Regions from separate parts of the Bacillus sp. TL12 genome, predicted to be linked through region 1. Evidence: riboswitches for the same ligand, from Rfam matches in the RefSeq annotation. Region 1 holds a riboswitch; each other region holds the start of a gene.
What was found. A riboswitch is a leader RNA that binds a small molecule or an ion and turns the genes downstream of it on or off. The one in region 1 is predicted to bind S-adenosylmethionine.
Positions count from the first base shown of each region.

Region 2: linked by a shared signal. The riboswitch ahead of LOK41_RS12105 (M20 family metallopeptidase) and the one ahead of LOK41_RS16670 (peptide ABC transporter substrate-binding protein) in region 1 are both predicted to bind S-adenosylmethionine.
Region 3: linked by a shared signal. The riboswitch ahead of LOK41_RS12670 (Na+/H+ antiporter NhaC family protein) and the one ahead of LOK41_RS16670 (peptide ABC transporter substrate-binding protein) in region 1 are both predicted to bind S-adenosylmethionine.

Region 1 is NZ_JAJJBY010000017.1:57,052-67,247, forward strand. It holds gene LOK41_RS16635 (DUF3948 family protein) at 1-27, shown strand, start outside; gene LOK41_RS16640 (substrate-binding domain-containing protein) at 92-1,012, opposite strand; gene modA (molybdate ABC transporter substrate-binding protein) at 1,172-1,978, shown strand; gene modB (molybdate ABC transporter permease subunit) at 1,984-2,658, shown strand; gene LOK41_RS16655 (GRP family sugar transporter) at 3,229-4,080, shown strand; gene proC (pyrroline-5-carboxylate reductase) at 4,255-5,058, shown strand; gene LOK41_RS16665 (aldo/keto reductase) at 5,060-5,893, shown strand; SAM riboswitch class I at 6,061-6,165, shown strand; gene LOK41_RS16670 (peptide ABC transporter substrate-binding protein) at 6,303-7,943, shown strand; gene LOK41_RS16675 (YusW family protein) at 8,282-8,752, shown strand; gene LOK41_RS16680 (DUF3951 domain-containing protein) at 8,902-9,117, shown strand; gene LOK41_RS16685 (hypothetical protein) at 9,336-9,839, opposite strand; gene LOK41_RS16690 (multidrug effflux MFS transporter) at 10,078-10,196, opposite strand, start outside.
Region 2 is NZ_JAJJBY010000010.1:116,238-126,433, forward strand. It holds partial or broken gene LOK41_RS12095 (VOC family protein) at 341-589, opposite strand; gene LOK41_RS12100 (AAA domain-containing protein) at 860-3,169, shown strand; SAM riboswitch class I at 3,256-3,360, shown strand; gene LOK41_RS12105 (M20 family metallopeptidase) at 3,454-4,656, shown strand; gene LOK41_RS12110 (CotS family spore coat protein) at 4,900-5,964, opposite strand; gene LOK41_RS12115 (glycosyltransferase family 4 protein) at 6,167-7,312, shown strand; gene cotS (spore coat putative kinase CotS) at 7,329-8,387, shown strand; gene LOK41_RS12125 (hypothetical protein) at 8,389-9,027, shown strand; gene LOK41_RS12130 (hypothetical protein) at 9,113-9,409, shown strand; gene LOK41_RS12135 (NAD-dependent epimerase/dehydratase family protein) at 9,608-10,196, opposite strand, start outside.
Region 3 is NZ_JAJJBY010000011.1:52,070-62,265, forward strand. It holds gene LOK41_RS12650 (sodium-dependent transporter) at 1-351, shown strand, start outside; gene LOK41_RS12655 (murein hydrolase activator EnvC family protein) at 545-1,837, opposite strand; gene gltP (glutamate/aspartate:proton symporter GltP) at 2,256-3,527, shown strand; gene LOK41_RS12665 (ribonuclease FAU-1 family protein) at 3,595-4,116, shown strand; SAM riboswitch class I at 4,263-4,367, shown strand; gene LOK41_RS12670 (Na+/H+ antiporter NhaC family protein) at 4,463-5,779, shown strand; gene LOK41_RS12675 (lmo0954 family membrane protein) at 5,947-6,303, shown strand; gene LOK41_RS12680 (PspA/IM30 family protein) at 6,348-7,010, shown strand; gene liaF (cell wall-active antibiotics response protein LiaF) at 7,117-7,857, shown strand; gene LOK41_RS12690 (sensor histidine kinase) at 7,857-8,912, shown strand; gene LOK41_RS12695 (response regulator) at 8,909-9,541, shown strand; partial or broken gene LOK41_RS12700 (DUF3992 domain-containing protein) at 9,592-9,920, shown strand; gene brnQ3 (branched-chain amino acid transport system II carrier protein BrnQ3) at 9,946-10,196, opposite strand, start outside.

The sequences.
Region 1 (10,196 bases):
GCACTTGCACAAGGTCTTGTCTTATAAAATTGTTTCCCCTATCCCCTTTATATAGAGAAAAAGCTGCTCGTCTATAAGACAAGTAGCTTTTTCAATTTGTTTCATATATAATTTGACCTGTTTTACTTATATCGTATCCACCAATTGCTCGTAGTTCATTTTGAAATTCTGTCGATTGCAGTATTTCTTTTACTGCTTCAATGAGTTGTTCGTTTTCTTTATTTTTTAAAATGACCAAATCATATTGCTCTTTCATAAGTGGAATAAAATCTACATTCACAATTTGTGCTACTTTTTCTGCTCCTACGCCAACATCAACTTTCTCGTTAGCAATCTGAGAGGCAACACCAAGATGATTAGATTCTTCCAAATCATAGCCTCGAATATCTTCTTTAGCTATATTTTGAATTCTCACCTGCTCATCGACTAATACACGAATTCCTGATCCTTTTTCACGATTGATAAATTGAATCGATGGCTTAGCTAAATCAGTCCATGTTTGTATCCCTTTAGGATTTCCTTTTTGTACATAAAACCCAACATTTCTAGTTAATAAGTTCATTACAATACATGGTTGTCCAACTAAAATTCGTTTTACATATGGAATGTTATATTCTCTTGTATCGCCATCAAACAAATGTAAACTAACGATACTTCCTTCTCCTTGAGACATTTTAATTAAACTCATTAAACTCCCCTGATAAGCGCGGAGCATACTAGAACCTGGTAAAAGCCTTTCAAGATGCTTCGCTAGCATATCTAATGTTAGCTCTTGTCCACTAATTACACAGGAAGATTCCCTATGCTTCGCCTCTAGTTTCATAGAAGTAGTCTGCACTTTCCCCGTTTTCATTTGCTTAATATATTGTTCTAAATCAACTGCATCAATGCGCATTTGTCTACCAACTCTATAAGAAGGTAGTTCACCCTTTTTAATTAAATCGTACACTGTTAACTTTGAGACTTTTAGTCGATTTGCTACCTCTTCCGTTGTGTAGGAATGATGATCCATAGACGATTCCTCACTTTCTCATTTCATTGTAACAAAGAAAGAAAGTTTCTCCTATTTTTTCAAAAAGTGATTTATTTCACATTATATTTAATTATAACTATTTATAATTAAATATAATTAGTTATAATTAAATAGGGTAAAAGAAAGGGGATTATACACATGAACAAATTCACATTACGGTACATTGGAGTACTGATGCTCTCTTTCCTTCTCATTTTCAGTGTGGCATGTAGTAATGAAACAAAGAAGGAAACACTTAAAGCAAAAGACCAAAAGGAAGTTGAACTTACAATATCTGCAGCTGCCAGTTTACAAGACGCTTTCAAAGAAATCGAAAAAAAATATAAACAAAAGGAACCAAACATAAAGCTTTCCTTTAATTTTGGCGGATCTGGTGCACTTCAGCAGCAAATTGAACAAGGTGCTCCTGCTGACCTATTCTTCTCTGCAGCAGAAGATAAATTTCAAACGCTTGTCAAAAAAGGATTTATTAATGAAAAAGAGGGGAAAAATCTTCTTGGAAATGAACTCGTTTTAGTCGTTCCAAAAGAAAGCTCCATTAAAACATTTCAAGAATTGAAGGAAGAAAAAGTGAAGAAACTAGCAATTGGTACACCTGAATCTGTCCCAGCTGGAAAATATGCAAAAGCTTCTCTTACACATGAAAACCTATGGAACGACCTTCAAAACAAAATCGTATTAACAAAAGACGTCCGCCAAGTGTTAACATATGTAGAAACAGGTAATGTAGACGCTGGCATTGTATACAAAACAGATGCTCTTATTTCAGACAAAGTAAAAATTGCAAGTACAGCACCTGCTAATTCTCATGAACCGATTCATTATCCCGTAGGCGTTATAAAAGAATCAAAGCATAAGAAAGAGGCGACTTCATTTTATGAATATTTACAGTCAAAAGATGCACAATCTATCTTTAAAAAATATGGATTTACAATCCTATCGTAACTACTATGACATTTGATACACTTTGGTCGCCTGTTTTTCTTTCCTTACGAGTAGCTGCACTCGCCACCGTTATTGTTATGATTTTTGGCACAGTTATTGGACGAGTATTAGCTCGCTCCTCATGGCGTTATAAAGTGTTATTAGAAACTATTTTTCTGTTACCGATGGTACTTCCACCAACTGTTATTGGGTTCTTTCTCATTATTATTTTTGGGAATAACAGCCCTGTTGGAAAGTGGATTGAATCATTATTTCAACACTCTATTATGTTTACATCATGGGCAGCTGTCATCGCTTCAACAGTCGTTTCATTCCCACTGATGTATCAATCGGCAAAGACAGGTTTTTCTATTGCAAATAAGCAAATTGAAGATGGTGCCCGCGACCTTGGAGCAAGTGAATATCAAGTTTTTTTACACGTCACACTACCACTTGCATTTCCTGCATTACTTAGCGGAATGATTTTAAGCTTTGTACGCGCACTTGGTGAGTTTGGAGCAACACTTATGTTTGCTGGTAACATTCCAGGAAAGACACAAACAATTCCTACAGCCATTTACATGGCAATTGACGCAAGTAATATGCAGCTTGCTTGGACACTCGTTATCATAACTGTTGGTATGTCACTCATTTTCTTACTATGCATCCAACTCATTAACAAAAAAATTACTACTTCTTAAGGCAGCTTTCGACAAAGGCTGCCTTTTTATTTCCCGAAAAATAAATTGTTTTGTAGAATGAAATACTTCATCTCGCTATTTGAGTATAGTAATCCTTCATTGATTAGAGTTTCGCTTTATCCCAACCTTACAAAACTGTAATCCTACTGTAAGCTAATTCGATAGTTACCACTTCCCGTATTACATATAATTAAGTCATAAAGTAAAGCCGATGGGAATTAGGTTATCCCCCCTCTTCCCATTTGTTAAAAAGAGCTAAGTAACTTTATTTCCCCAACCCCCTTTATAAAAAAGACCTCAAAAATTGAGGTCTTTTTTATTATAATGAAATAACAGAATTTTAATATTTATAAAAATATACATTCTATTTGAATTTACTTTCTAAATCGGGTACTTTCCTGTTATTATATGGAGGTGTTTGAAAAAATGAAGAAATGAAAACGCATTTATATCATAAATTCTTCATCCTGTTTTAATGATCGGTAATCTTCTACTTTCTCAGTGGGGAATTACCGATCGTTAGAACGCAATTAAATTATATTAATATAGAAAAATGAAGGGAGTCTTGTAATGGACATTTTATTAGCGCTTCTTCCTGCAATTGCATGGGGAAATATCTTATTAGTAAGCGTAAAAATGGGCGGTGGTGCATATAGCCAAACGGTAGGTATGACAATCGGTGCTCTATTCTTCGCAACAATTATGTATGTATTTACTCAACCTGCTTTAACAATGACAATCTTAATTGTTGGATTTATTTCAGGTTTATTCTGGGCTTTAGGACAAGTAAACCAATTAAAAACAGTTGAAAAACTAGGTGTTTCAACAACTGTAACGATTTCTACTGGTATGCAACTTGTTGCAACTTCTATCTTTGGTGTTATCGCTTTCCGTGAGTGGACTACTACTACTACAATCATTCTGGGAACGATTGCAATCCTTTTAATTGTAGTCGGTGTTGTCTTCACTTCATTAGATGATAAAGAAAATGCACAGCCACCAGGACAATTGAAAAAAGGACTTTTAACTTTAATTGTTTCTACATTCGGCTACCTTGTATATGTAATTATTATTCGTTGGTACAATATCGATGGTTGGTCTGCTATTTTACCGCAAGCAGTCGGTATGTTTGTTGGAGCAGTTGTATTGACATCTAAACATAAACCATTTAACAAATATGCAATTCGTAATGCTTTATCTGGCCTACTTTGGGGAACAGGTAACTTATTCTTACTTCTTTCTTTACCAAGAGTTGGAGTAGCAACAAGTTTCCCACTATCTCAAACTGGTATCGTTATCTCTACATTTGGAGCAATTGTCTTCTTAGGCGAAAAGAAAACAAAGCGTCAAATGGTATTTATTGCACTTGGTAGTGTTCTAATTATCGGCGGTGCTGTTTTACTTGGTATGACAAAAGCATAATTACACAAACTATGAATAATCAATAATAGGAAACCCTCGAGGCACACTGTATGCTTCGGGGGTTTCCTATTATTAATTATGGAACTCTATTTATAAGACTTTTCTTTTTACAAAAATCTCTTAAAGATGTTATCGTTTTTTATACCATATTCTAATCAGAAAGGAATAAAGGATATGTCAAAGAAAAATAGAATTTTATTTATTGGTGCTGGTCGTATGGCGGAAGCAATCTTCGCCGGACTGCTCAAAACAAGTAATGAACATATCGAAGAGATTATTGTATCCAATCGAAGTAACATAGAAAAGCTTAAGCAATTAGAAAAAAAATATAACATCTCAACTACGAGTGATTGGAAACAATACATCCAAACTGTAGATACCATTGTTTTAGCAATGCCACCTGCTGCACATGAGCAATTATTAGCAGAATTATCACCTCTTCTAACTCATCAATTTGTTGTAACCGTTGCTGCCGGGATTGGTCCATCTTATTTAGAAAAAAGACTTCCTCAAGGTACACCAGTTGCCTGGATCATGCCAAATACAGCTGCAACAATTGGGAAGTCTATTTCTCTATATACAATGGGACATTTCGTAAATAAAGAACATCAAGAAACACTGCAACTACTTTTAAAAGGGATTGGTACAGCACAGCTATGCACAGAAGAAGAGGTACATCAGCTTACCGCTGTAACTGGAAGTGCCCCAGCATTCCTTTACCACTTTGCTGAAGGATTAATTGAAGCAACGAAAAGCTATGGAATCGATGAAGCAACCGCAAAACACCTTGTCATTCAAATGATTACTGGTTCTGCCGCTATGCTAGAACAAGAACAAGATCCAGCTATGCTTCGTGAACAAGTGACTACACCAGGTGGCTCAACTGCAGAAGGTTTAAAAGTTTTATTTGAATATAATTTTTCAAAGATGATTCACCAAGCAATTGAAGCAACAAATAAAAAAGCTAGGGGGAATTAATATGACAGTAACAAGCTTACAAGATTGCACAACATTACATAATGGTGTAAAAATGCCTTGGTTTGGTTTAGGCGTTTTTAAAGTTGAAGATGGTACACAGGTAATCGATTCTGTAAAAGTTGCTATTAAAAATGGATACCGCAGTATCGATACAGCTGCAGTATATAAAAATGAAGAAGGCGTTGGCCAAGCAATTCGCGAATGCGGAATTCCTCGTGAAGAATTATTTATCACATCAAAAGTATGGAACAATGATCAAGGCTATGAATCAACATTACAAGCCTTCGAAACAACATTACAAAAATTAGGTTTAGAATACTTAGATCTATACTTAGTACACTGGCCTGTAAAAGGAAAATACACAGAAACATGGAAAGCATTAGAGAAACTTTATAAAGAAGGCCGTGTTCGTGCTATCGGCGTTAGCAATTTCCAAATCCATCACTTACAAGATGTTCTAGAAATCGCTGAAATGAAACCGATGATTAATCAAGTTGAATATCACCCACGCTTAACGCAAGAAGAACTTCACTCTTTCTGTAAAGAGCATACTATTCAACTAGAAGCTTGGTCACCATTAATGCAAGGTCAATTACTCGACCATCCAGTATTGCAAGAAATTGCTACAAAATATAACAAATCAACAGCACAAATCATTTTACGCTGGGATCTGCAAAATGGTGTGGTTACCATTCCTAAATCAGTTAAAGAGCATCGCATTGTCGAAAATGCAAGCATCTTTGATTTTGAATTGAGCGCTGAAGATATGAAAGCAATTCAGTCATTAAATGAAAATCACCGTGTTGGCCCAGACCCTGATAATTTTGATTTTTAAGAGAAAAGTCACTGTGTAATTGCACAGTGACTCTTATTTTTATATTGCACTTACAAAAAACTGAAAATTCAAACTATATTCCATTTTATTGACAGTTCATTTGTCCGGATGTAAGATTTTGAATAATCAAAGAAACAAAAAATTAATACAAATCATTATGTTTACTCATTGTATCAAGAGAGGTGGAGGGACTGGCCCTTTGAAACCTCGGCAGCAGGTTCACTTTGAATACTGTGCCACTTCCTGCAAGCATTATGCTTGAAAGATAGAATGAGGGACTTCGTTTATATACATGGTGCATGCCTTGTAAACAAAACTCCCTCTTTCTCTATGTGAAAAGAGGGAGTTTTTCTTTCCCTCACAAATTGTTCATCAACTAATAACCAAACAATTTAGGGAGGAATTTGACATGAAAAAGAAATTTGTACCTGCTGTCGCATCTGTTTTAGGAGCAAGTCTTTTATTAACAGGTTGCGGTAGCTATAAAGACGAAGCAAGTGGAGCAAAAGCAAAGGATAAAGCCCCTGATAAACAAGTATTGAACTTGGCCACTGGTACAGAAATCCGTACAATGGATACTGCTCGCGCCACAGATACTGACTCTGGCCAAGTAATGAGAAACGTATTTGAAGGTTTATATAACCTAGGTGAAGGAAACAAGCCTATTCCTGGTGTAGCAAAGTCTCATGAGGTTAATCCTGATAAAACAAAATATACGTTCCATTTACGAGATTCAAAATGGTCAAACGGTACTCCTGTGACACCAAAAGATTTTGTCTTTGCTTGGCAACGTGCCGTTGATCCAGCGACTGCTTCTGAATACGCATTTCTATTCTTTGATATAAAAAATGCGAAAAAGATTAATAATAAAGAACTTCTGGCTGACCAGCTCGGTGTAAAAGCAATCGATGACCACACCTTTGAAGTTGAATTAGAGCGCCCTGTTCCCTACTTTATTAGTTTAACGGCATTTCCAACATTCTTACCAATTAATGAAGCATTCTTCAAATCACAAGGTGATAAATATGCTTTAGAAGATAACACGATTCTTTATAATGGTGCCTTTACATTAAGTGATTGGAAACATGAACAAAGCTTTAAGTTCAAGAAGAATACCAACTATTGGGATAAGGATAATGTGAAACTTGAAGAAATTAATTTTAATGTCGTCAAGGATCATTCAACAGCTGTTAATTTATATGAATCAAAACAAATTGATCGACTTACTTTAACATCTGATCTTGTTGATAAATATCGCAAAGATAGTAACTTTAAAGAACGACCAGATGTTGGGGTACAATTTGTACGTATGAACCAGAAAAATAAAACGTTACAAAATATAAATGTTCGTCAAGCAATCGATAAATCGATAGATAAGAAAGCATTTGTAAATGTGCTTTTAAATGATGGCTCTCTACCCTCCTATTCTCTAGTGCCAAAAAATTTCGCCAAAGGGCCAAATGGAAAAGACTTCCGCGAAGAGAATGGTAATTTAACAAAAGAAAACACAAAAGAAGCGCAACAGTTTTGGAAACAAGCAAAACAAGAATTAGGATCTGATAAAATTTCAATTGAATTATTAACAAGTGATGGCGATCTACCTAGAAAAACAGGTGAATATTTAAAAGAACAACTAGAGAAAAATTTAGAAGGATTAACAGTAAATGTTAAGCCTCAACCACGTAAACAACAAGTCACATTATTACTACAAGGAAATTATGAGATTGCTATTGACGGATGGAGCCCGGATTTTGCCGATCCAATTACATTCTTAGAGTTATTTACAACTGATAACTCATACAACTTAGATCACTATTCTAACAAAGAATTTGATGATCTAATCCAAAAAGTAAAAACTGACTTAGCAGGTGATGAAAAAGCTCGTTGGGAAGCTTTAAAACAAGCAGAAAAAATCTTATTTAAAGATGCCGTTATCTCTCCTCTTTATCAAAATGGAACAACATACTTAGAGCGTTCTTATGTCAAAGGCATAGTTGAAGTTGATTTTGCGGGGCCACTTAACTTCAAATGGGCAAAAGTTGAGAAGTAAACTACTCTTGTAACATTTCATTTTAACGAAAGCTTCAATTTCAAGAAAAAAGGGCATCCTTCAAGAGGATGCCCTTTTTTCGGCTTCTTTTTCCACATATCTCTTTCCTTTTGATACACATGATACCCCCCAACAATCAAAGCTACAATTTGTTTGATGACAATTATAAATAATAGAGAAATAATATTCTTATTTAAATTCCCACCATCAAATACTATCGTAAAATAACCATTCGCCACATACGTCACGGGAAATAATTTATCTCAAATACATACATAATTACATAAAAATGGGAAAAACTTATATAGAAGGAAAGATACAATAAGGAGGAATATATAATGAGAATTCTACTTTCAATTCTTTTAACTCTTATGCTTGTACCCGTAATGACAGCGTGTAACGCAAATACTCAGGACAACGCAGCATCTGAGAACAAGAAAACAACTGAAGAAACAAAGCAGGAAGCAACGCAAGATTTAAAGCTTAATTTTAATGAATTCAGTTTAGATACTGACTATCAAGATACGAAAAAAGATTATGACGCAGACTACAAAAATAAAGCAAACGAAAAACAAATGGAAGCTAAAATTGAAGATCATAAAACAGATGCAAAATTAACAGGTGATGAAGCTGCAACAAAACTAGGCCCTCTTCTTCAAAAATTAAAATTCGATAAAGATACTCCAGATCAAGAAGTAATCGATCAAGTTGTCGATGTATTCCAACTTGATAAAGACTATCAGAAGTTCGAATTAGAAGTTGTTTTCTCAGATGGAACGAAGAAAGAGTATAAGAAGGAAATAAAATAAAGAAGTAGGCGATTTGCCTACTTCTTTATTTTTTACTTTTTAACAATATATTGTAAACTACGTTTAGAATCAATAGAATATTCTAGACCACATACAGATTACTTTTGCAAACAAGAATATAATTGGAATTTGTAGAAAGGAGATTTACCATGAATCCTTTACTTATGGCCGTTATAGGATTACCGTTAACAATTGTTATCTTAGTAATAATTGGCTTCTATAAATTGTTTATTAAGAAGAAAAATATAACCTCTTTCTATACCCCATTCGATAATATTACCGGTCAAACAATTTCAGAATTTCACGAGGAGCAGAATGTTTTAGTAGCTGAAGATGAAGACGGGGATGGGAAAAAGAAAAAATAAAAGAAGAAACATAGTGAAATCCCGAGAATCTTTTGTTGTAAAATGGTCAATGAAATTTTATCAGCGGTTTTTCAAATATATCGACCGTTTCTCACAATATATAAATATACCGGAGATTCGACAAGGGATATCGACCAATCGATAAAAAACGCCAAAAAACAAGAGTCTTCCAGTTCTGGTTTCCCAACATTCTAAAAATAACCTTGCGCATCGCAAGGTTATTTTTGAAATTCTTTCAGAAAACGTTTATAGTATGTTGAAGCTGTCGAGAAATGAACCTCTATATCACGAATTAATGATGAATCTTCTTCTTTTGCTAATTTCTCTAATTTTTTTATTGCTTGTTCTGTTTCATCTAAGAAGCCAATATATAGCTTATGTTCTTCTTCTTTTGATTCCGGAACACGAATTTCTTTACGAACATGATCAATATCTTCTAGCATACTTGCTGTTACTTTTTGTACATCTTCTTTAAACTTCGGATGAACTAAAGCTTTCCCACCTTTTTCTTTTGCTTCTTCCCATAACTTCAGGGATTCATTTAGTTCTTTGTTCATTTTTTCATCGTACTTCTTATGCACATCACGATATGCTTTCATCTCTTCTGACTGAGCAGTTGACTGCTCTACTTTTTCTTTTGATTCTTTTACATCCTTGTTTCCATTACATCCTGCTAGAAGAAGCATACTTCCAAGCAAGGCAATACCCCATACTTTCTTCATTTGTTACTCTCCTTTTATCTACGTTTACTACTTGTCTCCTCTTGCTATTATAACGAGAACCATTCAAACTTTGCACTTATGATCCTATTTTTATACACACACCACCATTTTTGTCACAGTATCGTCACTTTATACGACCGGGATCTCCATAACTCCTTCCTTACATCTTATATAAATGTAAGCACACATAAAAAGCTGATCCAAAACAAATTTTGAATCAGCTCTTTTTCAGCATTCTTTATGCATTTATATTTTGCTTTTCTTGAAGTACTAGCTGCTTTTCACTACGATTTGCCATAAAGATATAACATAAAACTGCGCCCACTTCACAAAGAGCAATTACAATACCCATAGGAA
Region 2 (10,196 bases), on a different contig from region 1:
CTTTATAAATTTTGAAATTTATATACGCTTTAATTTGATATTTGAGTTTGGTAAATAAAATAATTTTTCTATGTCTTACAATCATGTAGCGTAATCCAAAAATTGAAACCCAATAGGGTTTATTTGGTATGCAAATCTTTAAAGAACTTACACTAGATCTTTAGAAAAAGAAAAAATCTCACATGAAATTAAACTTATATAAGCTTAGCTTGATGAGCATGGGGTTGTAATAAGAGACAGTGTATATTTCCTAGTTGAATGTTTGTTTGAGTCATCGTATCAGTTCACCTCTATAAATGAATAAACGGGGAATGAATACCCCACTGATGAAAGCCACACCTTATCTCTCCGTCTCAAAAAACTCGAACCATTCTCCATCAGGACCAGAGAAGAAAATGTAACGCGTTCCATCAGGTAGTGTTTCAATTTCTTCACTTAATAAAAAAGTGACCCCTAATTTTTTCAGCCTTTCAATTTCATCTTCTAATGAATCCACTTTAAAGCAAATATGATGTACTTTTCCTTCAGCCGGAAGAGAAGGGTTATAGCCTTCAATTAATTCAAGAATTGTTTCTTGTGATTCTTCTAACTGGCATGATCAATTCCTTCTTTCCATAAAGTGAAACTTTAATCAGTGGGGGGCTTCATCCCCCACTGATTATTAGTTGAACCAATCGGGCCTTTACGGGCAGTTTATCTCCCACCTAACTTCTTTGCTTACACCGAATTTTGAGGTGGGAGTATTACTGCCCGTTAGTGCGGGATAAATTTAATATGTATCATAATATTGAAAATTAAGAAAATAAGCAAGATATAAATCTTGCTTATTTTCTCGCGTTCTATGATATAGTGAGAAAGTATGTTTGGAGAGAAGGAAGGAGATTATAATATGAACACAACTTCGCAAACTCCTTCATTAACGGAAACAATGAAAGAGTGGCATCAAGCTTTAGCATATGAAATTAAACATTGGAAAACGATAGGCGGCAGCAAATTATCTATTATAAATGGTCGTTTTTTATATACAGATTATGAGAGTACGGTTTATGTATTTCAGCTTATTTCGGAAGTGAGCTTACCAGATGGTACACCGATTCGAATTGAATTTGATGGTGAGGAAGCAACCGGAGAAGTGCTTTCTGTACATGGATTAGAAATCGAACTGAAATTAAATGATTATATACAAGGCGAAATAAGAGAAGCGATTTTATATAGTGAACCATGGCAGTTGTTAGAGCAATTACAAGAACGGTTGAAAGAAATACGAAAAGATAAGCAAAAGCGTCAGCGGGTAAAACGTCTTTTAGATGGAAAGAGTACGCCAAAGCATATTGAAAAGGTGAAAAACCCGAAGAATGAATTTGCGTATCGTTCTTTTTACAATCCGACGACATATGTTTGGGGGCCACCCGGAACGGGGAAGTCATATAATTTATCACGTATTATTTCGGCGCATTATCAAAAAGGAAAGTCAGTACTTGTACTCGCGCATAGTAATGCGGCAGTCGATGTATTAATGAGTGAAGTGACAAAGCAAATCGAAAAGAAAGAAAAGTGGACGCCAGGAGAAATCGTCCGGTATGGATTTAGTCAACATGAACATATACGGAATCACGATACGTTGCTTGCTTCTAGATTAGTGGAAACGACGAATGGATCATGGGGAGAAGAAAAGCTTTATTTAGAAGAAATGCGCCAAGATCTTCGTCAAAAAATCTTATCTTATAAGGCGACTGCTTCTGATAAGAAACGTATGCAAGAAATTGAAGGCGATCTCAGAAAGCAAAGAGCGAAGATTAAAGAAGTAGAAAGAGAATATATTGAAAATGCACAAGTAATTGGTGCAACGCTATCCAAATGCGCGATTGATTCTCTTGTTTATGAACGGACATTTGATTTAATTGTTGTGGATGAAGTAAGTATGGCATATGTGCCACAAATCGCATTAGCTGCTTCTCTTGGTAAAAGAATTGTCGTTTGTGGTGACTTTTTACAGTTGCCTCCAATTGCGATGGCAAATCATGAACTTGTTAGAAAGTGGCTTGGGGAAGATATGTTTTATCATGCGGGAATTGTGCAATCGGTAAATAGTTATGAAGCGCATCCGAACTTATTTATGCTAGAGGAACAACGACGTATGCATGCAGATATATCTAAATTTACAAACTCATTTATTTATAAAAATAGAGTGTTCGATCATCCTTCTGTTTCAGCGAGGGAAGAATTAGCGAAATTACAGCCATTTGCGAACGAAGCGCTAGCTTTGTTTGATACAAGTTTGATGGGAGCCTATTCTTTAAAAGATGCGGCTTCTGGTTCGCGTTTTAATATGATGTCTGGATTACTCGCGATGCAGATGATTTTAATTGGATTGTTAGATGGTGTTCAATCGATTGGAGTGGTAACGCCATATCGCGCGCAGTCCCGTTTCTTATCAACATGTATAAGAGAAATATTGCAAAAAACAAAGTATCGAAATGCACCTGTTCTCGCAGCGACGGTGCATAAATTTCAAGGGTCCGAACGAGATATGATGATATTTGATACAGTAGATAGTTATCCGCAAGAACGTCCCGGCGTGTTATTTTTTGATCATAAAAACCATCGTCTTGTCAACGTTGCGGTAACGAGGGCGAGAGGGAAATTTATTCAGTTATCGGATTGCCAGTACATGCGGAAAAATCTTTCGAAAAAGCAAGCGTTATCTCACTTAACTTCTCACATAGAAAGACACGGGAATGTATATGATCACAGGGCATCACGTCCGTTGTTAGAAAGAAAAATTACAAAACGTTTGCGCTGGTTTATGCAAATGAATTTGGAAGAGACGAAAGCACTATTAAAAGATATTCTATCAGCAAAACAAAAAATTATTATGTCGCTTCCAAGTACAAGACAAGTAGATAAAAGAGTATGGCAGGCATTAATGCGTACAACAGCACAGGTAACAATATATAGCGATGGACCAATTCCGCTAAAAAATGTAAGAGTACAAAGGCAAAATAAATCACTCCCATTTGTATGTATTGATGATGAAATCTTTTGGGTAGGTGCTCCGTTAACGTCGCAAATGATGTTTGAAGGAAGTCCAGAATTCCCTTATATATGTATAAGACTACAGGCGCCTGAAACGATTGGCGTTTTAAAAGGGTTTTTAGATATTCGGTAAAATCAGATCGGAATTCCTTGACATTTAGTCGGAATAAAACTAGAATGAAAATAATTTAATATAATTTTATGAAAACAAAAACGATTTTCTTATCAAGAGAGGTAGAGGGACTGGCCCTATGAAGCCTCGGCAGCGGATTCAATATGAATACTGTGCCAATTCCAGCAAGTGAAAGACTTGAAAGATAAGAAAGAAGGCATTTTTGAATCTGTATTTTTTAAAGCCTCTTTCTATCTTTTAGAGAGAGGCTTTTTTATATGTAAATTTAAAGGAGGAATAGGAAAATGACAACAAAACAAGTAACGTCACACCGAAATATCATTACTGAAAGCATAGAAACAAATAAAGAGAAGTATGTAAAAACAAGTCATGATATTCATACGAATCCTGAAATTGGTAATCAAGAATTTTTTGCATCTAGAACATTAAGTTTACTTTTAGGGAGTGCAGGATTTCAGCTTCAACACAATATAGCAGGACATGAAACAGGCTTTATCGCACGGAAAAGCTCAGGGAAACAAGGGCCTACAATTGCCTTTTTAGCGGAGTATGACGCTTTGCCTGGATTAGGTCATGCGTGTGGTCATAATTTAATTGGCACAATAAGTGTTGCGGCAGCCATTGCATTATCAGAAACAATTGAGGAAATTGGCGGCGAAATCGTTGTATTTGGAACACCAGCAGAAGAAGGTGGTCCAAATGGAAGTGCAAAAGCAAGTTATGTGAAGGCCGGTTTATTTAACAATATTGATGCAGCACTTATGATTCACCCGAGCGGAAAAACAGCAACAACAAGTCCGTCACTTGCGGTTGATCCACTTGATTTTCATTTTTATGGAAAGGCTGCACATGCGGCAGCGTCACCAGAGGAAGGAATTAATGCCTTAGATGCGATTATTCAGCTTTACAATGGGATTAATGCACTTCGCCAACAACTTCCAGCAGATGTGAAAATTCATGGTGTCATTACTGAAGGTGGAAAGGCACCGAATATTATTCCAGATTACGCAGCAGCTCGCTTTTTCATTCGCGCAGCAACACGCATTAGATGTGCTGAAGTGACAGAAAAAGTACGAAACATTGCGCAAGGTGCAGCGCTGGCTACAGGAACAACAGTAAAAATCAATCAGTTCCAAAATGAAATTGATGAATTATTAGTGACAAAAACATTTAATGAAGTGATTGCTGAGGAATTAGAAAACCTCGGTGAAGATGTAAGTCGTAAAGAAAGACTTGGAATCGGTTCAACAGATGCAGGGAATGTGAGTCAAGTCGTACCAACGATTCACCCTTATATCAAAATTGGTCCAGATGATTTAATTGCTCATACGAATGAATTTAGAGAAGCAGCTCGTTCAGAACTTGGAGACAAAGCATTAATTACATCCGCAAAAGCATTAGCATATGCAGCATACAGATTAATTACTGAAGAAGGAACGCTTGCTCAAATTAAGGAAGAATTTAAAGAGGCGCAGCGAAATCAGTGATGTAGAAATATAATTGGTTAGACCTTGGTATTGAAAAAATGATAGTGAAAGGAGCCTGCTGTTTATTTAGTAGGCTCCTTATTTTTAGTTTCACTTCATCCTCTTATTTGACAAATATAATTAGATGTCAGAGTAAAGATAATAAATTATCGCTTATAAAGAAGTTTATTAATAGAAAGAGTAGGTGCTTGGATACAGTTATAATCTGTGAAAAATAGGATGACTAAATACTAGTATTAGATTTTAAAATTTCTCAATTAAAGTATTTAAAGCTTTAGATTTTATTCTCTCATATTCCATGGCTTCGGCAAGTTCATTAGGAAGAAGAGGGGATTTTCTAACATATCTTTCACGAATTACATCGTAAAGTTCATATGGAAATAGCATATCGATAAACATGATCTTTTTTTGTTCAGCTGTTAGAGGGGAAATTGATTCGTAAGCGTTAATCATAATATTAAATTGATCCTCATTCCAAACCCCCGTTGTATCCAATAAAGGGATAATCATTTTACGCAAATCACGAATTGGAAGATCAAAAGAAACGGTATCTAAATCAATTACCCAAATTTGATTGTTTGGATCAAGGAGAGAATTTCCTGTACCGTAATCTTGATGGCACAGGTTAGGATTTGTTTGTAATTGATTTGTCCAGGCTGTATATTCAGAATCTAATAGTCGCTGAAGTGTTTGTTTTGCTTCTAGAATAAAAGGGTCAATTTCAGCTAAGTACAATTGTGAAAATGGATCATCCTTAGTACTTGCAGCTAAGTTTTTCCAAATATCCATTTGTTGATATCTCTTAATATAATGGTTTGGCCAGCGTCCAAGTTTTGTGAAAATAGGCACTCCTGGTGGCGGCTTATAACCAATAGACGCAAGATGAAAGTCAGCTAACCCCTTCATAATCATTTCAAGGTCTTCTTGCATAGTAAGTTCGAAAGGTCTTCCCTCAATCCATTCGTATCCGACAAATAAAAATGGACCATGTTTTGTGTATAACTGATTATTTTTGTTAGGAATAATACTTGGAACACGCATTCCTTTTTTTGCAAGATAATCTTGTGCATGAATAGAAAATAACGCTTTCTTTTCTGGGCGATGAATTCTTTTTAAGCACATAGGTCCATCTGGTGTATGAATTTTCCATACTAATGCAAGTTGTCCCCCCTGTATTAATTCAATGGCATTTACAGTAATATCCCAATCTTGAATCATTGTTTCAGCTAACGTTAGTAATTTGCTCTCCTCTTCAGGCGATAATATATATTCTGTTTCTTCTGTGTGTTTTTCCACATATGTCACCATCCTTTATACATTCTCTTATTACTTTATGGTACAAGACAATTGGTTGTTCTAGCCATTCGCCTTTAAGGATAAAAAGTAGAGCTTTTACCTATTTTGTGTTTGGTATTTGGAAAAGGGTGCTCGATTACTCACAACGGTAGGAGCTTTTTCGTAACATATGTTGAAGAGGGTTGTATTCTTTGTGAAATGGAGGGATTATCGTATGAAAATTGCAATCATATCTACTGAAAAACTACCTGTACCAGCAATACGAGGAGGAGCTATTCAAATTTATATGGATTCCGTTGCTTCTATTATTGCTTCAAAAGGAAAAGATGTGACAATTATTTCGATACATGATCCGGATTTGAAAGATTTTGAAAAAAGAGAAGGTGTTCGGTATATACGTTTTTCAGAAGATGAGTATGTTCCTCGTATTGTTGAACATATAAGCAAGGAAAATTATGATGTAGTTCATTTATGTAATCGTCCAAACTGGATAAAAGTTTTATACGATGCTGCACCAAAAACAAAATTTGTATTAAGTGTGCATAATGAGATGTTTGCATATGAAAAGATAAGTGATGAGGAAGGGGAGGCATGTCTTTCAGTCGTTTCAAAAATTGTAACAGTAAGTGATTATATTGGTCAGACAATTACTTCTCGTTTCCCAGCAGCGAAAAATAAGACAAAGACAGTATATTCGGGTGTAGATTTAGATCAATATACTCCTGCTTGGACAGCGAGGGGGAAAGAAGTAAGAAGAGATGTTCAAAAAGAGTTGAATTTACAGAATAAAAAAGTAGTTTTATTTGTTGGTCGATTGAGTAAAGTAAAGGGGCCTCATTTATTGCTACAAGCACTTCCCAAAATTATTGAACAGCACCCAGATATTATGATGGTTTTTATTGGGTCAAAATGGTTTGGGGATGATAACTTAAATAATTATGTGAAGCATTTGTATACATTAGGAGCGATGTATAAAGAACATGTAACTTTTATTAAATTCGTAAAGCCAAAGGATATACCGACTCTCTATGCGATGTCAGATCTTTTCGTTTGTTCTTCACAGTGGCAAGAGCCGCTAGCTAGGGTGCATTATGAAGCGATGGCTGCAGGTTTACCTATTATTACAAGTAACCGGGGTGGTAACCCAGAAGTAATCGTTGAAGGGAAAAATGGTAATATTGTGCATGACTTCGAGAATCCTGATGCATATGCTGAAAAGATTATTAATCTACTAAATAATAAAAGCAAGTGTGAACAAATGGGAAGAAATGGACGATTAACAGTTGAGAAGGATTTTAGTTGGAACCGTGTTGCTATGAATTTACTTGGAGTATATGAAGAAGTATCTAGAAAGAAGTAAGAGAGGATGAGGGGAATTGGGCGAGGAAACTAGATTAGACTACGAGCATTTAGAGAAAGTGCTTCAATTTTATCCATTTGAGCTGAATAATATTACGTTACAATCAAGCAGAAGTGGAAGAACAATTTGGGAAGTAGAAACAAATGAAGGAGTAAAAATATTAAAACAAGCACACATGAATCCAAAAAGAATGTTATTTGTTGCAGGAGCACATCTACACCTTTTAAACAATGGTTTGCCAATTACAAAGCTTCATAAGACGAAGAGAGGGGCTTTCTGTATTGGGGCTGGTGAATATTCATATGTACTATATGATAAACATCAAGGAAAGGAAATCATTTATTATAGTAAAGAACAACTAGAAAAGGTGCTTATATATGCAGGGCAATTTCAACGAGCATCTGAGGGGTATATTTCAGAACCAGAAAGCAAAATACGAAGTCGGTTAGGAAAGTGGCATAAGTTGTATAGATGGAAATTACAAGAATTAGAAGGTAATAAGAAGATTGCTCTTTCTTTTCAAAATGATCCATTTTCAGTCATGTTTTTAGAGTATGCGGATAAGATGTTAGCGCGTGGGAAGAAAGCATTACAAGAAATTGATGAGCCATACTATAGCCAATGGACAAAGGAAGTTATCGCATCAAAAGGTTTTTGTCAACAAGATTTTACTTTAGCGAGATTTACAGAAATGGAAGACACTGTTTTTATGAAGGAGTTACATTCTATTACTAATGATTTACCAGTTCGAGATTTACGTATTATTTTAAATAAAGTAATGAAAAAAATGTCAGTATGGGATACTGATTTTGCTGTTCATATGTTAAAAGCATATGATTCTGAGAATCCATTGTCGCAAGAACAATATCGCATTCTTTGGACAGAGTTATCATTCCCGCATTCATTTTGTGCGATTGCTCATAAATATTACTTGGCTCAGAAAAGATCTTGGTCTGATGAAAAATATATTTGGGCATTACAAAATATTATTGCTTTGGAGGAGTCAAAAGAGGAATTTCTACAAAATTTTTCTGATGTTTTTCATGCAATCAAAAGTGGAAACGGAGGGGAATAAAATGAACCATAAACAGGAGAAAATGGTTATCCCACTTCTGGACCTAGACAAATTTATTTTTTCTCCACCAGGTCCAATGGGATGGGCTCTTTCAGAATATGAACAAACGATGAATAAACCTCAAGATATTGTTTTAAATGAACTATCTGTAGTAGAAAATTTAGCAGCTGTTAAACAAGAAGAATTGGTTGAATTACCAACAATTAAATTTCTTGATTCAAAAGAGGAGGAATATAATCAAGAAATTGCAACAAGTGAGGAGTTGATAGAGGCGGTAAATGAAGAAGTAAATACTGAGATAAATGAAGAAGTAACGGATGAAATAATTGAATTGGAAGAGAATGAGGAGTTAGTTTCGCTTGAACAGGAAAAACCAAAACTAAAAATCAAGATTATTGCACCTGATCAACCGGTAGCTCCAAGGCTAATAGATGGTAGTAATGCCGAGGTAAATGAAAAAGTAAGTAATGAGGTAAACGGTGAAGTAACGGATGGAATAATTGAGTTGGAAGAGAAAGAAGAGTTAGTTCCGCTTGAACAGGAAAAACCGAAACTAAAAATCAAGATCATTGCGCCTGATCAACCAGTAGCTCCAAAGCTAATGGCAGGTGTTGAAATTTCCAAAAAGAAAAAGAAGTAAAGAGAAAAAGTCCGCAAGTATATCAATCTTTTTATATCTGTTTAACATACTATATTTATGAAACTATAGTGAAGGAGGTTTATCAATGTCTGAAGTGAAAAAAGCAGAAATAAAGTTGAATTTTGAAAAAGGTTTTAACTTTGATTCAGGAAATGATTTAGAGGAAGCTTTAAGAGTGATAATTGATGCAATTCAATCTGGATCACACGATGGTATAGAAGTCGAATTTCAGTATGTAGATGAGTCAGAGGTGAATTTCACTAACGAAGAAGGCGAAGAAGAAGAAGACGGAGAAGACGAAGATGAAGAAGAAGATGGCGATGAAGAAGAAGAAGATGGCGATGACGACGAAGAAGACGAAGACGAAGAAGATGAAGAATAAAATAATCCCCCCTTATTAGGGGGGATTATTTTATTGCAGATTATTTGAATGGAGTTTGAGAAGGAATAGTAGTTATTACAATTTTTCGTACATAGATTCTAGTCTATCAGCTGGGCTGGATATTGAAACTTGGATGATTTTCCTTCTAATTGCTAGAGAGGGCAGCTTTTCTGTACATAAATATGATACTTTCATAAGTTACTCTCCGTTGTAGAGCGGGTTTAAATAATGGATCTCCGTTTGTAACCCGTCAGCCAACGAAATGGAAGGGGAATATTGTAAGAGGGAAGCTGCTTTAGAAATATCCGCCCATGTGTGTTTAGGCTCTCCGGGTATTGCGTTGAGAAAATGTATTTTTGCTCTCTTACCAAGTTTTTTCTCTAGCAAGGAAATGACATCTAAAACGGATGCTCGTTCTTTTCCACCAATATTGATGATTTCACCTATTATATGATTTTGTGTTTCTAAAACAGCTATGGTACCGCGTATACAGTCATCGATATAAGTAAAATCACGTGTTTGAGTTCCGTCACCAAAAATAGTAAGAGGTTTATCTTCTAACATTTGTTTTATTAGTCTATGAAATGCCATATCAGGACGTTGGCGCGGTCCATATACTGTAAAATACCTTAGAATAACAATTGGTATATGGAAGTTTGTTTGATATATATGACATAGATGTTCTCCGCTTAACTTTGTCACACCATATGGTGATAAAGGGGTAGGAAACAAGTCTTCAGAAACTGATCCTGTTTTTTCACCATAAACAGAAGAAGTAGAGATATGA
Region 3 (10,196 bases), on a different contig from region 1:
AAACGTCCTTCAGCATCATTTATTATTGGATTACTCATTTTTGCGGTTGGAATTCCATCAGCTTTATCATTTGGAGTTATGAGTGATGTGAAAGTCTTCGGAAAAACATTTTTTGACTTAGTGGATTTTGCAGTAAGTAATGTGTTGCTCCCGTTAGGAGTACTAGCAATTTCACTGTTTGTACCGAATAAAATGAGTAAAGATTTATTAATGAAAGAATTAGAAGTTACAGAAACGAAAGGAAAAACATTATTTAACGTATGGTTTTTCTTGCTACGCTACATTATTCCGGTAACGGTAGTGATTGTGTTTTTAAATGCAATTGGTGTATTTAAAATGTTTACAAAATGAGCGGGGATCTTTCCCTGCTTTTAATTTAATTTTAGTTTTGTTGCTTTTATTCATTTTAATCGCTAGGTAAAAGGTATGTTTTAGAATATATATTGTTAAATAATGATAGGCGGGACAGTATAACTACATTTAGGTTATGTATATTATGTATTATTTATATAAAAAACTCGGCATACGCCGAGTTTTTTTGCCGTTAAATATAAGGTGCTGGATCAACTGCATTTGTTTTACCTACATTCCATTCACCAATATGAATTTCAAAATGTAAATGTTGACCAGTAGATTGCCCGGTGTTTCCCATGAAACCTAATTGTTGCCCTTGTTTTACAGTTTGTCCGACAGATACAGAGCGGCTGCTCATATGAGCGTATACTGTTGTATATGTTTTGCCGTTCATACGATGTGATAAATAGACAACATTTCCATAACTAGATGACATATCAGATCGAATTACAACACCATCAGCGGCTGCTACAATTGGTACTGTACCAGAAGCTGCGATATCTAAACCAGCGTGGTGACCTCGTGAAGGATCGTTAAATCCTGAACTGAATCTTCCAGTTGCTGGTTTTATAAAGCCGTTTTTATTTATATCTTGCGGTGTTGGAGCAACTTGTATACCTTCCTTAGCAGAAGCGGTTTGTGAAGCCTGTTTCTGTGCTTCCTCAGCTTTACGAGCTTCCTCTGCCTTTCGTGTTTCTTCAGCTTTACGAGCTTCTTCTGCTCGTTTTTCTTCTTCAATCGCTTTTTGAACAGCCAGGCGTTGATTTTCTAAAATGCTTTTAGATTCTTCTAAACCTTCAATCTCAGAATCTACCTTTGATACTTTAGCGTGTAAATCGCTAATAAGTGCTTGTTGTTCTTGCTGATTCTTTTGAAGTTCTTGCTGCTTTTGTTCTAATTTTTGTTTTGATTCGTTTAATTGTTGTTCTTTCTTTTCAACAGCTTCTTTTTCTGTTTTTACAGTTTCTTGATCAGTTGTTTGTTTTTTTACAATCTCTGTATCGTTATTTAAAATCAAGCTAACAGAATACATATTATCGATAAGATCTGCAAAATTGTTTGAGCTCATTAATACTTCAGTTACGATATTTGTTCGAGGTTTTTCTTGCATGGATTGAAGTCGTTGTTTAATGACGTCCTGACGAGTGGCAATATTTGTTTGCAATTGCGCAATACGTTTTTTCTGTTCTTCAATTGTTTGTTGTGCTTTACTAATCTCTGTTTTTATATCGTTTAAATCAGCTTCATTTTTATTAATAGAAGCTGTTAACTCATCAATCTTTTTTTGTAAGTCTTGAATTTCCTTTTCCATCTGTTCTTTTTCTGCTGACTTGTTCTGTAATTCTTGTTGGTTACCCTCTAATTCGGATTGAATATTAGATAATTTATCTTGACTTGTTTCTGCATATGTAACTGACTGCAATGGAGAAACAAAAATAGCACTTGCTGTTAATACGCTGAAAGCGACGTATTTCTTTTTCATAGTGGTTTAGCTCCTTTCCCTATGATGTATATATCATAATTGGAAGAATACTGTCTATTATTGTAATCATAATGTAACGAAAGTTTTATAAATGTACTATGAATTGTCGGGAATAAGGTAATTTTTGTATATTATTTCGTTGGATGTAATGAAAATAAAGGAGAGAGAACACCGATAAACACTTTAAGGAATCGTTCTCATGTTAGGTTTTCTGACATGGGTTTTGTTTTTGTCAAGAAAATTATTTGTGTTCACGCAAACTTATTTTGTTGTCAGATTTCATTTTTTGATTTATCATTTTTAACAGGGACAAAAATGTAGTGAATTGTCGAATAATATGTAATACTCTTAATTTCTTAGTTTTATAGAAAAAGAGAAATGCAGAGTTAGAGTATCTAAGAAGGGGGTTGCAGCAAGTATGAAAAGGATAGGACTTGCATGGCAAATTTTAATAGGACTTGCGCTTGGTATTGCAGTAGGGGCGATTTTTTATGGCAATGCAGCAGTTGCAGGATACTTACAACCAATTGGTGATATTTTCATCCGATTAATTAAAATGATTGTTGTACCGATTGTCGTAGCGAGCATCGTTGTTGGTGTTGCTGGCGTTGGTGATGTGAAAAAGCTAGGACGATTAGGCGGAAAGACAATTCTTTATTTTGAAATTATTACAACAGTTGCAATTGTTGTTGGTCTACTGGTAGCGAATATTTTCCAACCAGGAAAAGGCGTAAATATGGATGAGTTAACGAAGACAGATATTTCTAAATATACGCAAACGACAGAGCAAGTGCAGAGTCACTCTTTTGCGGATACATTTGTAAACATTGTTCCGACAAATATTGTAGAATCATTAGCAAAAGGTGATATGCTTGCTATTATTTTCTTCTCTGTACTATTTGGTTTAGGGATTGCAGCAATCGGTGAAAGAGGAAGACCGGTTCTTCAATTTTTCCAAGGTGTAGCGGATTCAATGTTTTATGTAACAAACCAAGTTATGAAATTCGCGCCGTTTGGTGTATTCGCTTTAATTGGTGTAACGGTTTCTAAATTTGGTCTTGCTTCATTAATTCCATTAGGTAAACTAGTGATTGTTGTTTACGGATCCATGATTTTCTTCGTGGTAGTAGTATTAGGACTTACAGCGAAAATATTTGGTATTAACATTTTCCAATTCTTTAAGATCTTAAAAGACGAGCTTATTTTAGCGTATTCTACTGCAAGCTCAGAAACGGTTTTACCGAAAATCATGGAGAAAATGGAGAAGTTCGGTTGTCCGAAAGCAATTACATCTTTCGTTATTCCAACAGGTTATTCATTTAACTTAGATGGATCTACGTTATATCAAGCTATTGCAGCGATTTTCTTAGCGCAAATGTATGGTATTGATTTATCTCTTACGCAGCAAATTACATTATTGCTTGTATTAATGGTTACATCTAAAGGGATTGCAGGTGTACCGGGTGTATCATTTGTTGTATTATTAGCAACATTAGGTACAGTAGGTATTCCGGCAGAAGGATTAGCATTTATCGCAGGTATTGACCGCATTTTAGATATGGCACGTACGGCAGTTAACGTAGTGGGTAACTCTTTAGCAGCTGTTGTTATGTCTAAGTGGGAAGGTCAATATGACGATGCAAAAGGACAAGCTTATCTAAAAGAGCTTTCCGAAAAACAGGCAGCTTAATAGCTATTGGCAGAGCCCTCGCATAAGATGTGGGGGCTTTTTTGTATAGAAAAGGAGTTAAAGAATAATGAAACGAAAATATGGCGATGGCTCTACTTGGGAACGGTTGATAGAGAAAACATATGAAGTGAAGACAATTGAGCAAGGGATGTTAGGTGTGCTGTGTATGCAAAAAGTGAAAGAGCCCAGTTACAAGCAATATAACAACCAAAAACTTTGTATTGTAAATGATGGATATATATGGGTGCAGTATTTTATTAGTGATAAGAACTTTGCGATTACAGCTATGTTAAATGAAAAAAAGGAATTAGTACAGTATTATATTGATGTGGCGAAAAAATATAAAATAGATGAACGAGGTATGCCGTATTTTGATGATTTATATTTAGATGTAGTGCTATTACCGAATGGTGATGTATATTTGTTGGATGAAGATGAATTAGAAGAGGCTTATATAGATGGAGCTATTTCTAAAGAGGAATATAATGAAGCGTGGGATACAGCAAAATGGCTTATCGAAGTAATTGGAAAGGACAAGTTTCCTTGGATTACAATTTTAGAAAAAGAAATTCGAAAGTTAAAATGTTGATTTTCTTTTCGTTATGCGGATTTATTCGTAATTTTTTATAAATATCAAAAAATACCAATTATTTTCATACAAATAATAATTGACTTTTGATTTGTAAGCGAGTAAAGTTAGGGAAGAAATTATTATTAAAAATAAAATATGAAACCTTCTTATAAAGAGAGGCGGAGGGACTGGCCCTACGATGCCTCGGCAGCGGACTCATAATAGAGTGCTGTGCCAAATCCAGCAAGCATGTGCTTGACAGATGAGGAGAGTGTTTCTTATAAGTATATAAGACCTCTTCTTTTCGGAAGAGGTCTTTTGTTATGAGATAGAAAAGGTTTTAGAACTAGGGAGAGATGTTATTTTGAAACAAACGAAAGGGAATGGCTTAGCATTATTACCGCTTGGAATATTCTTAGCGCTATTTATTGGTTCTGGAATTATTACAGGGGATTTTTATAAATTGCCGATACTTGTCGCTATTTTAATTGCTGTAGGGACTGCATTAGTGATGAACAGGAAAGAAAGCTTTACATCAAAAGTAGAACGGTTTGCCAAAGGGGCTGGTAATCCGGATATTATGATTATGGTGTTGATTTTTGTACTTGCTGGTGCGTTTTCTGAAACAGCAAAAGGAATGGGCGGAGTTGACTCTACAGTTAATTTAGCGCTATCTATTTTACCGCAAGGGTTCATTGTTGCGGGAATTTTTGTTATAGGTGCTTTTATTTCACTAGCAATGGGAACTTCGATGGGGACTATTGCAGCGATAGCACCAATTGCAGTCGGGATTAGCCAGCAAACAGATATTTCTATTGCGTTAACGATGGCAACTGTTGTTGGCGGAGCGATGTTTGGTGATAATCTATCGTTTATTTCTGACACGACAATTGCAGCTGTTCGTTCACAAGGTACGGAAATGAAAGATAAGTTTAAAACAAACTTTTTAATTGTTTTACCAGCCGCAATTATTACAATTATAGTATTGGTTTTCCTTACATTAGGAAATCATACGGAAATCAAAGCTCACACATTTGATTGGGTGAAAATATTGCCGTATGCGGTTGTGCTTATCACAGCTTTACTTGGATGGAATGTGCTCGTTGTGTTAGCAGGCGGAACAGTTCTAGCCGGTTTTATTGGTCTTATTGATGGAAGCTATACATTAGCTAGCTTCTTTAAAAGTGTTACAACAGGGATAAATGGAATGATGGAGCTTGTATTACTGGCAATTTTAATCGGTGGAATGGTTGAAATCATTCAATATAATGGTGGTATTCAATATTTAATGAATACATTAACACGTAATATTCGTTCGAAAAAAGGTGCAGAATTCGGAATCGCTAGTTTAGTTAGTCTGACGAATATTTGTACAGCGAATAACACAATTTCTATTATATTTACTGGTCCGCTTGCAAAAAATATTGCTGATCAATATGAAATTGATCCACGAAAATCAGCAAGTGTGTTAGATCTTTTTTCATGTTGCATACAAGGATTAGTTCCATATGGTGCTCAAATGTTAACGGCAGCAGGATTTGCAGCATTGTCACCTGTTGAATTGTTACCATATGCGTTTTATCCAATCTTAGTTGGGGTATGCGGTATAGTTTCTATTTTAATTGGTTTTCCAAAGTTTTCAAAAGTAGCGGAAAAAAAGCAATATCATAAAACAGCATAAAGAAAAAGGATGCTTTATACGAGGCATCCTTTTTTATATTTACCTTAATATAAGACTGACTTGGAATAGGTCTTAAGTCTGATTAGAAAACGGTTCTTAAGCTCGTTATGGAAAAATGAAAAAATAGTTAAGATAAGAGTATCAAATCGAAGGGAGGCGAGCACAAGATGAAACAATTTTTAGCGTTTATCGCAGCTGGTATTTTGGCTTTAATTGCTCTTGGTAGTCTTGCTGGTATTGTAGGATTTGCAATTGGAGCAGGAATTGTGTACTGGAGCTATAAATCATTTGTGCGAGCACAATCATTTTTTGGAAAGTTAGCTTGGGGTATTATCGGTTTAATCGGATTGTCAATTGCTCTTTCCCATTCTCCAGCGTTAATCGGTATCGCAGCATTAGTAGTACTATACTATGGATACCGTGAGTGGAAAAAAGATAAAGATGCAGTAGTTGATTCCGCTTCAGAAGGATCTAAACCATATAGCAACTTTGAAGATGAGTGGAACAAGTTAATGAAAAACTAATATAAAACAATTTAAATCATAAAGTAAAAGAGAGGAAGATTATAATGAAACAATCTTTATTCGGGCGTGTACGTGATGCAATTTTAGCAGATTTTCATAATGTTTTAGATGAAAAAGAAAGAAAAAATCCAATCGCTATGTTAAATCAATATTTACGCGATAGTGAGCGTGAAGTAACAAAAATTGAAAAATTAATTCAGCGCCATAAAACATTAAAATCTAACTTTGCTCGTGAACTTGAGCAGGCTCGTTATTTCGTAAATAAGAGATCAAAGCAGGCGATAATCGCACAAGAAGCAGGGGAAATGCAACTACATGAACGTGCATTAGAAGAAGTTGCATATTATGAAGGGCAAGTCGCTCGTCTAGAGGAAATGTATGCAGGTGTATTGGAACAAATTGATGAGTTAGAACGTCGCCTTTCTAAAATGAAGAATAAGTTAAAAGAAATGAATGCAAAGCGTATGGAATTAATGGCTCGCGAAAATATGGCTCATGCCAACCGTCGCATGAATACGGCTTTTCATAAAATGGATGAGAATAATCCGTTCTTACGATTTGAAGAAATTGAAGATCACATTCGTGATTTAGAGCTTCGCATGAATGAAGAGCATGAGCGTGATACATTTGATATGAAAATTGCAAAACTGGAACGCGAAATGAAAGAAAAAAATGAAGTATCTTTAGACAAAGAAGTAATAAAATAATTGTAGTATATTATAAAACGAGCTTATGATATAGTGATAGAAGAAAAGGTGTTGGAAAGCAATACCTTTTTCTTCTATTTATATGTAACAAGAAGGGGGAGCTGAAATGAAGAAACAATTTTCTAAATCACAACTAGTGGGGATGCTCCTCATCATATTTGGATTTGGTCTTTTTCTTGATATGGTTCTCGGACATTTTGAACCAGGTGCTCTTATCTTTGCATTTATTATGATTATGTTCGGGAGATATTATCGGAAAAAGAATCGATATGTGAGAGGGAATGTGTTTTTATTTGTCGGAGGGATTGTTTTTTTATTCTTCCTGTTTTCATCAGCGGCCTTCGTACTCGTTGTATTTGCTTGCTTAGCCTTCATCGGTTATCAGCTTATTCAAGGACAGCAAAAGCCAAAAACTGTAAAGGTGGAAATTAAGGAAAAAGGATATATAGATGAAGAAAAACAAATCTATCGAACAGAACCATATCTTAAGAACATAATGCTTGGGAACATAAGAATGATGGACCACATTTATGAGTTAGAAGATATTAATGTCCAGTATGGAGTCGGTGATGTTGAAATTGATTTGACGACGGCGATGATTCCAGAAGGGGAAACGGTCATTGTTATTCGTGGCGTTATTGGTAACATTCGTTTGTATGTTCCATATGATATTGAGCTATCTTTAAATCATTCTGTCATCATGGGAAGAGTTTTACTTCCGGGGCATGAAGAAACAGGTTTTAATCGAAATGTTACGTTTAAGACAGAACAGTACAAAGAAGCTCCACGCCGTATTAAAATTATTTCTTCGCTTGTCGTAGGCGATACGGAAGTGAGGAAAGTATAATGAAAAAGCAAGGAAATATTTCATGGATGTATATTCGTTATTCTATGTTATCTTCTGTTAGTATTGCACTTATTTGTACAGTTGTATATGTGTGGAAAAGTGGGCAAGAAGTATATGATTTATTATGGAAAGAATCCATTGCTTCTGTTCCAATTGGCTTGTTAATTATAAGTACAAGTCTTCTTATGGGTGGAATTGTAGGGTATGCGATTGGTTATTATATGCAGCAACGTATTCAAGGCTTGAATACTTTCTTGTTTGAAGTAGAGCGTGGGAATTTCCCAAAGGATGTTTCGTTTACTGCGGAAGATGAATTTCATGAAGTAGAGCGAAAAGTAATTGCGCTTGCTCGAAGATTAGAGGAACAGGCTGGGTTATTTCAAAAGGTAACGAATGAACGAGCGCATTGGAATGAAGAAATGAGACAAGAAGCGATTTCACAAGAAAGGCATCGATTAGCAAGGGAACTGCATGATTCAGTGAGTCAGCAGCTTTTTGCAATGTCTATGATGATGTCAGCGATTAATGAACAGGTAGAACATATGCCAGAAACAACCCAAAAGCAATTGCAACTTGTGGAAAATATGGTTGTAAATGCGCAATCGGAAATGAGAGCATTACTTCTGCATTTACGTCCTGTACAATTAGAAGGTAAAAAGTTAACAGAAGGCATCGAAGAACTGCTAACAGAACTTTCTAGAAAACAACATATGAAAATAGAATGGTTGATTGAACCGATTCAATTACAAAAAGGTGTGGAAGATCATTTATTCCGTATTGTACAAGAGGCATTGTCTAATACATTACGGCATGCAAAAGCAAAGAAAACGGAGGTACGCCTGCGCCAAATCGATCAGTATGCGATTTTGAAAATCATTGATGATGGTGTTGGATTTGAGGTAGGTGTCAATAAAGCTGGATCATACGGCTTAAGGTCTATTCAAGAGCGTGTCCATGAAATTGGTGGAACGTTAAAAGTGCTTAGTTTTCCAAATAAAGGTACACAGATTGAGGTGAAGGTACCAATTATGATAGAGAGAGGGGGAGGATTATGATTAAAGTATTGCTTGTTGATGATCATGAAATGGTGCGAATGGGTGTATCAGCATATTTATCAACTCAACCGGATATTGAGGTAGTCGGGGAAGCAGAAAATGGAAGAAAAGGTTCGGAACTAGCGTTAGAATTAAGGCCGGATATTATTTTAATGGATCTTGTTATGGATGAAATGGATGGTGTTGAGGCAACACGTGCCATTATTCAAGAATGGCCTGAAGCGAAAATTGTAGTCGTAACGAGCTTTTTAGATGATGAAAAATTATATCCTGTCATTGAAGCAGGTGCAACAAGTTATTTATTAAAAACATCAAGAGCAAGCGATATTGCTGATGCAGTGCGAGCGACTTATGATGGGGAAACAGTACTTGAGCCGAAAGTTACTGGGAAAATGATGTCTCGTATGCGTCAAAAGAAAGAACAACCTCTTCATGAAGATTTAACAGAACGAGAGTCTGAAATTTTATTATTAATTGCAGAGGGAAAAAGTAATCAAGAAATTGCGGATGAGCTATTTATTGCACTCAAAACTGTGAAGACACATGTAAGTAATATATTAAATAAATTGAATGTAAGTGATCGTACGCAGGCGGTTATTTATGCATTTAGACATCAATTAACGAAATAAGATGAACTTCCACTCGAGATGACTTGTTTCATTAGTGGAAGTTTTCTTTATTGACGCATCCATTTGAAAGCGTTATCACTCCATTAGAAACACTACATACAAAGGGGGAAAGTGTATGTTAGTTCAAACAATATTTGAAAAGAGTAAAAAAGAAAAGTTAGGAAATTACGTGAATGCATTGCAAGCGATTCAGAAGCAATATGATATTGAAACAGATTGTATAGCAATCATTGAAGCGACAGAAGAATATTATTTATTTTTAGTAAAACAAATAGAATGTTATGATGTTGTAAAAGTAGAAACAGTTGATACGAATCTTGAATATTATACAAAAGCATATAAAGTAAGTAGTTTTAGTCGTATGACTTACCAAATGTAAAAAAACTCCCGAAATGGGAGTTTTTTTAGGACACTCTACGTTCAGAGGAATCTTCTATTAATGGTACAGGCTTTTCACCCTGTAATTTTGCAATGACAAGACCGATCATTGCTCCAGTAAGTGCTGGTAAGAGCCAGCCGATTCCTTCAGTATATAGTGGAATATATTCAAAGTAAGAAGTAATAGATGTAACAGATACGTTTCCTTGTTTTAAGCCATCAAATATACTTACGACTGCAGCTCCAATTAAAGCGCCAACGTAAACAGAGCGGTAAC